One region of the Fructobacillus evanidus genome, then DNA from elsewhere that is predicted to be linked to it. Evidence: predicted binding sites of a transcription regulator. Region 1 holds the regulator's gene; the other holds the start of a gene.
What was found. Region 1 encodes Rex, which represses fermentation and respiration genes when NADH is low (regulators of the CRP and FNR family bind a similar motif). Its sites were predicted from a motif close to TTGTGAANTANTTCACAA; they were not measured.

Region 1 (3,418 bases):
TTTCAATGGTGCTCGACCTTGAACATTAAAAGAGCAACAATTGATGATAGCCCAAGAATCCACCAAATCGCTTTGGCGGCTTTTTCAAGGGACCAGGTACCAAAGCGGTTAATTGATGAGCAATTGGCTGCTGGGCGAGTGACCTATTTATTAGCAGAAATCGATGCACAGGCGCCCGCCAAAGCTGATTTTAATGATGGGGCTGTTGAAGACACCCGAATTATCGGGTTTTTATCTTACCGTGCCATCTTGGATGAGGTGGACCTCTCTTTTTTGGCCGTTGATCCGGCTTTCCAGGGGCAGGGAATGGCTCGCGAATTAATGCAGGCTTTCTGTGAACAAAATAACGATCGAACGGCCTTCCTAGAAGTGGCCGAAAACAATGTTTCTGCCCGGCGGCTGTATGAAAAGTTTGGCTTTGAAATTTATGCCCGGCGTGATGGTTATTACCATGATGGTCAAACAGCCATCCTAATGGAGAAGAATTTATGACAACTTTAATTGCCTTTGAATCAAGTGCTGACGAGACCTCAGTGGCCGTTGTTAAGGACGGCAAAACCGTCTTGAGCAATGCGGTGGCGACCCAGATTAATTCACACCAACGTTTTGGTGGCATCGTGCCCGAGGTTGCTTCCCGCCACCACCTTGAATGGATTACGAAAACCTTAGACATCGCTTTAGAAGATGCTCAGGTTCAACCAGAAGACCTTGACGGTGTGGCCGTGACCTACGGACCAGGATTGGTTGGCTCCCTGTTAGTCGGCTTAATGGGGGCGAAAACCTTTGCGATGGCCCACAATCTGCCGTTGATTCCAGTCAATCACTTGGCTGGTCACATTGCGGCCGCTAATTTTAACCGGCCAATTGTTTTTCCGGCTTTGGCATTGATGGTTTCCGGCGGCCATACGGAATTGGTCTTGATGAAGGAGCCCAATGATTTTCACATCTTGGGTGAAACCTTTGATGATGCCGCCGGTGAGTCCTATGATAAGGTCGGCCGGTTGCTGAACTTGCCATACCCAGCCGGGAAGGCAATCGATGAATTGGCCCATCAGGGGCAAGTTACCATCGACTTTCCACAGGCGATGGCCAAAGAGGCTGGCTATGACTTTTCCTTTTCTGGTTTAAAATCAGCGGTCATCAACCAGGTCCACAACGCCGAGCAGCGTGGTGAAACCATCAAGGAAGAGGACCTCGCGGCTTCTTTCCAGGCTGCGGTGATTAAGGCCCTAGTCGGTCGGACAAAACGGGCCTTGACTGATTTTCCAGTGAAGTCGCTCGTGTTAGCTGGTGGCGTCGCTGCCAACAGCGGTTTGCGTGCGGCATTAACTGATTTAATGGCCGATTTTCCAAACATTGACTTTATCCCAGTGCCCAAGCAGTATACCGGTGATAACGCAGCCATGATTGGCGCAGCGGGCTATTGGAACTACCAAGACAAGATTTTTGCCGATCTTGATTTGAACACAAATCCTGGCCTTGATTTTCCATTAGCAGACCTTAAACAGCAGGACAATGAATAAAAATATTTGTGAAAAATGAGCGAATAGATAGGAAAACCCACAATCTATGCTATAATAAATATAATTTAGTTCACAAAGTGAAATGGAGACGCCATGGACGAGCAAGCAAAGATTCCACGAGCAACCGCTAAGCGGTTGCCCATCTACTACCGTTATTTAACGTTTTTAAATGATGCCGGCACCAACCGGATTTCTTCTGCTGAATTGGCTGAAGCAACCAAGTTTGATGCGGCAACGATTCGCCGTGATTTTTCATATTTTGGCGCTTTAGGCAAGCGTGGCTATGGGTACGATGTTGAGGCCTTGCTAGAATTTTTTGCCAAGGTTTTGGACCAAAACTCATTGATTAACGTGGCTTTGATTGGGGTTGGCCATTTGGGCCAGGCTCTTTTGAACTTCAACTTTCACCAATCATCAAATATGCGGATTGCCGCTGCCTTTGATATTAATGAAAACCGGGGCAAGATTTTGTCCGGGGTGCCAATTTATGACATGAGTGAATTGGAAGAACAAATCAAGGCTCAACGGATTAACATCGCCATCTTGACGGTGCCACAAGGCGTTGCCCAAGAAATTACAGATACTTTGGTAGCTGCTGGGGTTAAAGGGATTATGAACTTTACGCCATTGCGGGTTTCTGTACCAAAGGGCGTTCGAGTCCAAAACGTTGATTTGACCAATGAACTCCAAACGTTGGTTTACTTTATTCAGAACTACGCCTCAATCACGACGGGAAAGTAAGGATATGACGGTCTTAGATTTAACACAGCCAAGTCAGGTTCAAAGGTACCAAGACTTTGTCAAGACAGCGGCCAAGGGACAAGTTACCCAGGACCCACTCTGGGGTGACTTGAAGGCCAATTGGGGCCACTTATACCTCTACCATGAAAATCAGGGCGGCGACATTGATGCCGCAATGGCGGTCTTGACTGTTGAAGCCGTGCCTGGAAAATTGTTGGCATATTGCCCAAAGGGACCCGTTGCTGACGTGACCAACGTCGCCCTGGTCAAGGAATTAGTTCAAGAAGCATTGGCTAATTTGCCAGAAAACGTCTTTTTGGTTCGAATGGATCCGGAAGTGCTCTACAATCAAGACTTGGATCAGGCCTATCAAGATGCTGGTTTTGTGACCCGGAATGTTAAAATCGAGAATATGCATGGCAACATTCAACCACGTAAAAACGTGGTTTTGTTCTATGATGGTCGAGGTGAAGGGGCACAACCAATCACTGATGAAGCCAGTTTGATGAAACACTTCAAAAGCGATTATCGGAACCAAATCCGTCGTGCCATCAAGGATGGGGTCACCGTTACCTCAGGTCGTAGTAAGGAAGACATCGAGGCCTTCTTTAAGACTTACACGATGATGGCGAAGGCTCAGGGGATTACCCGCCGGCCAATCGAATACTTCTACCGCATGCAAGAACTCTGGGCTGATTCTGATTTGTTCCGGGTTTTCTTGGCACATTATGATGGTCAAGTGATTGCAGCTGGAATTGGCTTTGGTTACGGGGAAAAGATTTGGTATATGTATGCCGGATCAAACCGTGAATTTGCCAAGCACTATGGTCCCTATCTTGTGCAGTGGGAAATGTTGAAGTGGGGGCTTTCCTTAGGGAAGGTTGCTTATGATTTCGGTGGTGTTGGCGAATTTGACCATACTGACGGACTTTATAAGTTTAAGCACGGCTTTGCCTACCACGACCCACAGGTTGCCTATATTGGGGAACTGGATTGGGTTGTTGACCAGGCAGCCTATCAGAAATACTTAGAACAATTTGCCTAGCCGATGATGGTAGCCACTAGTTGTGTGAACTAGTCGACTAGCAAGCAAGACAAGAAAGGCATCCAATGACCATTAAAATGATTGCATCCGATATGGATGGTACGTTTTT
Region 2 (3,418 bases), on a different contig from region 1:
CTTGCCAGTTCGTCAATTTTTTGTCTTAATGATGGGACCATTGCGCAAGAATCATCATCTTCATGAAGGCAATGACAAGCGACCTGGTCAGGCGCACTGGCTTCGCGTTCATCAAGAATCGCTCGGATATTTTGAATATCCGTTTTGCTTAATGGTTCGTCTTTGATGAGTGCCGTTAAGAGCGTCCCCTTATAGGCATCACAAACGGAATCAAAGAACCGGTTAGCGTTATAGTCGGTTGCCTCATTTTCAGCCACAACTGGTACGTAGGTAAAGACTTTTTCTGATTTGTCGACTGCAATCATTTCCTTATCCGTTAAACGTCGAATTAACGTTTTAATCGTTGAGGCTGACCAGTCATGCGATAACTGGGCTTCTTCAACAATTTCACGACCCGTTGCCCGTTTCTTCGTCCAAATAATCCGCATAACCGCCTGTTCGGTATCAGTGATGTTAATGATAATCCTGCCCTCCGTTCATCAAAACAAAACGTGTTTACATTTGTAAACAACAAAGTTAGTATAACCTGATGGTTTACATTTGTAAACAGTAAAATAAAAAAACATTCCCAAATTTGGAAATGTTTCTGATTAATCATTGATTAATCGCCCATTCGGGCCTTATTTTTCCTGCGTTAAGTTAATTAAAATCTTTGCCTGCGATTGGTCCGTTGTCAACACATCAAAACCATCCGTGATAATATCATCTAACTTAATCTCGCTCGTAATAATCGGCGCCACATTGATTTGCCCACTTGTCACTAAGTCCACCGTCTGCTGAAAAGTTTGCCGTGAATAAGCAATCGTCGAAGTTAAGTTGACGCCACTATTCGTTAACGCCATTGGATTAAATTGGATGGCAAGGGCATAGATTGAAACCACGACCATATAACCACGCGCTTTTGTCGTTTTGATGGCCTGATCAAAAGTGGCTTGCACACCAGCAATCTCAAAACTTGTGTCTGCCCCCTCCGGCAGTATCTGATGGACTGCTGCCAAGACATCGCTGACTTCACTTGGATTAATGATATCCGTAGCCCCCATTGCAAGTGCCTTTTGCAACCGAACAGCCGACAAATCAACAACGACAATCTTGGTTGCACCGGCCGCCTTCGCAGCCGCTGTAACCATTGCGCCAATTGGACCCGCACCAAAAATCACCACGGTTTGTCCAAAGGTAAGATGGGCTTCCTTAATCGCTTGCACAGCAACCGCAGTCGGCTCAATCACCGCTGCTAATTTCAAAGAAAAATCCTTTGGTAGCGGATACAAGTTTTCAACCGGGACATTGACGTAACTAGCAAAACCGCCATCCGTGCTCAGCCCAATAAAGCTATACCCATCGTACACATCCACATTATCGGGTAGCTCACCTTTAGTAATCGTCGGATTGACAGACACATGGTCGCCAATTTTAAAGTTGTGAACATTTGTACCAACCTGATCAATTTGACCAGAGAACTCGTGCCCCATTGTGATAGGTGCTTGCCCACCAGTTAAGGGATCAGGAAATTCTGTCGGAATAAAGACTGGCCCTTCTAGATATTCATGAAGGTCACTGCCACAAATACCCGCATAGGCTACCTTGACCCGAACCTCATTTTCTTTAGGTTCCGGCAAATCAGTTTCCTCAACCCGCACATCCTTTTTACCATGCCAAATAGCTGCTTTCATGATTGACCTCTTTTCATTGACCGGTCGATATCAACCGGATATTGTGAATTATATATCATGATACAAGTACATTATAGCACTGATTTAAAGAAAAAAATCGTTTTCAACGCTAAATTTGTTTATTATCGAGCAAATAAATGTGAAGATAGTAACCTAATTCTAAGTATCATCCTTCTTCTTGGAACCAACAAAAAAAACTCCCATCTCTGAAAGCTTTTCCTCACCATTTATTTACTTTTGGCCAAGTTCACCAAAATTTTTTCTTCAGAAGGATCATCCATTAGAGGCAATAATCCTTTCTTGAAAAAGTCATTTAGACGAATTTCAGACGTAATCAGCGGTTCAACCTTGAGTTGCCCACTGGTGACTAAATCAACCGTTTGTTGGAAAGTTTGACGTGAATAAGCAATCGAAGTAGCAAGCCGCACGCCGGCATTCATCAGCTGTCGAATATCCAAACGGATTGGCTGTGGGAAAATCGAGACAACGACAACAAAGCCCCGCGGCTTCGTCACAGCAATTGCTTGGTCAAAGGTTTCCTGAACCCCTGCCACCTCAAAGGAGGCATCCGCTCCGTTTGGTAAAATTTGGGCGATACTTTGCTCAACATCAATAACCTGGCTCGCATTAATCGTATCCGTCGCCCCCATTTCGCGGGCCTTTTGCAGGCGGACTTCTGAAAGGTCAACAACAACAATTCTCGAAGCACCTGCCGTACGGGCAACCTCTGCCAGCATTGCACCGATTGGACCTGCACCGAAAATCACGACCGTTTGGCCGAAGTCCAAACCAGCCTCTTTTACCGCTTGTACGGCCACCGCTGCTGGTTCCATTATAGCAGCCGCTTTTAATGAAAAATTCTGTGGCAAATGATAAAGATTTTGAACTGACACGTTCGCATAGGGTGCTAACCCACCGTCCTTGCTCAGCCCAATAAAGCTATAACCATCATAAACATCGACGTCGTCCGGAGATTCTCGCTTGGTAATTGCAGGATTGACCGCCACGTGATCACCCACCTGAAAATCGTAGACATCAGGTCCAACAGCTTCAACAACTCCCGAAAATTCATGGCCGAGGACGATTGGCGCCTCTTCATTTGTCAGCGGATCAGGGAAGGTCGTTGGGATTAAGACCGGTCCTTCTTGATATTCATGAAGGTCACTGCCACAAATACCCGCATAGGCTACCTTAATCGTCACTTCGTCGTTGGCAAGTGGTTTAAGGTCCACTTCTTCGATTCTGATGTCTTTGGCTCCATGCCAAACAGCTGCCTTCATGTAAAACTCCTGTAAAAATCAGCGAACTCATCGCATCAATGTTGCAATAATATTCCAATGTAGTTACATCATAGCAGGAATTTGGACATTTGTCATTACTTTGACGCTGACCGTTTTCTAAATATCAACCAAAGTCACGTTTCGTTAAATCAACATTAACAAGTACAACAGAACACCGAACCATCATGGTCTTTTTAATGAAATCGGACAACAAATAATCATCTTGATTTTAAGCATTTATCGAGTATTTTTACCAAAATAAGCAATTAATTTAGATTGAAGAAGACTTTATTGATTGCTATTTTATTTTTGAAATAATCTTCTAGTAGTTCTCATCAAATTCTTACTTACGAGAAAATTTTTTATATGCTAAGTTGGAATTACTAAGAAAAGGAGCATTGATTAATGCCACGTAATTTTAAAGAAGAACTGATTTTCATGTTGATGATGGCCGGCCTAATGGTC

Region 2: the regulator Rex is predicted to act here: its motif matches at 1,715-1,732, upstream of AABI08_RS02865 (2,3-butanediol dehydrogenase).

Annotation. Positions count from the first base shown of each region.
Region 1 covers NZ_CAUZLM010000004.1:46,912-50,329, reverse strand. Annotated here, with positions in the region: gene rimI (ribosomal protein S18-alanine N-acetyltransferase) at 1-29, shown strand, start outside; gene AABI08_RS03800 (GNAT family N-acetyltransferase) at 19-492, shown strand; gene tsaD (tRNA (adenosine(37)-N6)-threonylcarbamoyltransferase complex transferase subunit TsaD) at 489-1,523, shown strand; gene AABI08_RS03790 (redox-sensing transcriptional repressor Rex) at 1,617-2,264, shown strand; gene AABI08_RS03785 (lipid II:glycine glycyltransferase FemX) at 2,269-3,309, shown strand; gene AABI08_RS03780 (Cof-type HAD-IIB family hydrolase) at 3,375-3,418, shown strand, end outside.
Region 2 covers NZ_CAUZLM010000003.1:106,186-109,603, reverse strand. Annotated here, with positions in the region: gene AABI08_RS02870 (CopY/TcrY family copper transport repressor) at 1-452, opposite strand, end outside; gene AABI08_RS02865 (2,3-butanediol dehydrogenase) at 621-1,673, opposite strand; gene AABI08_RS02860 (2,3-butanediol dehydrogenase) at 1,901-2,953, opposite strand; gene AABI08_RS02855 (DUF2798 domain-containing protein) at 3,359-3,418, shown strand, end outside.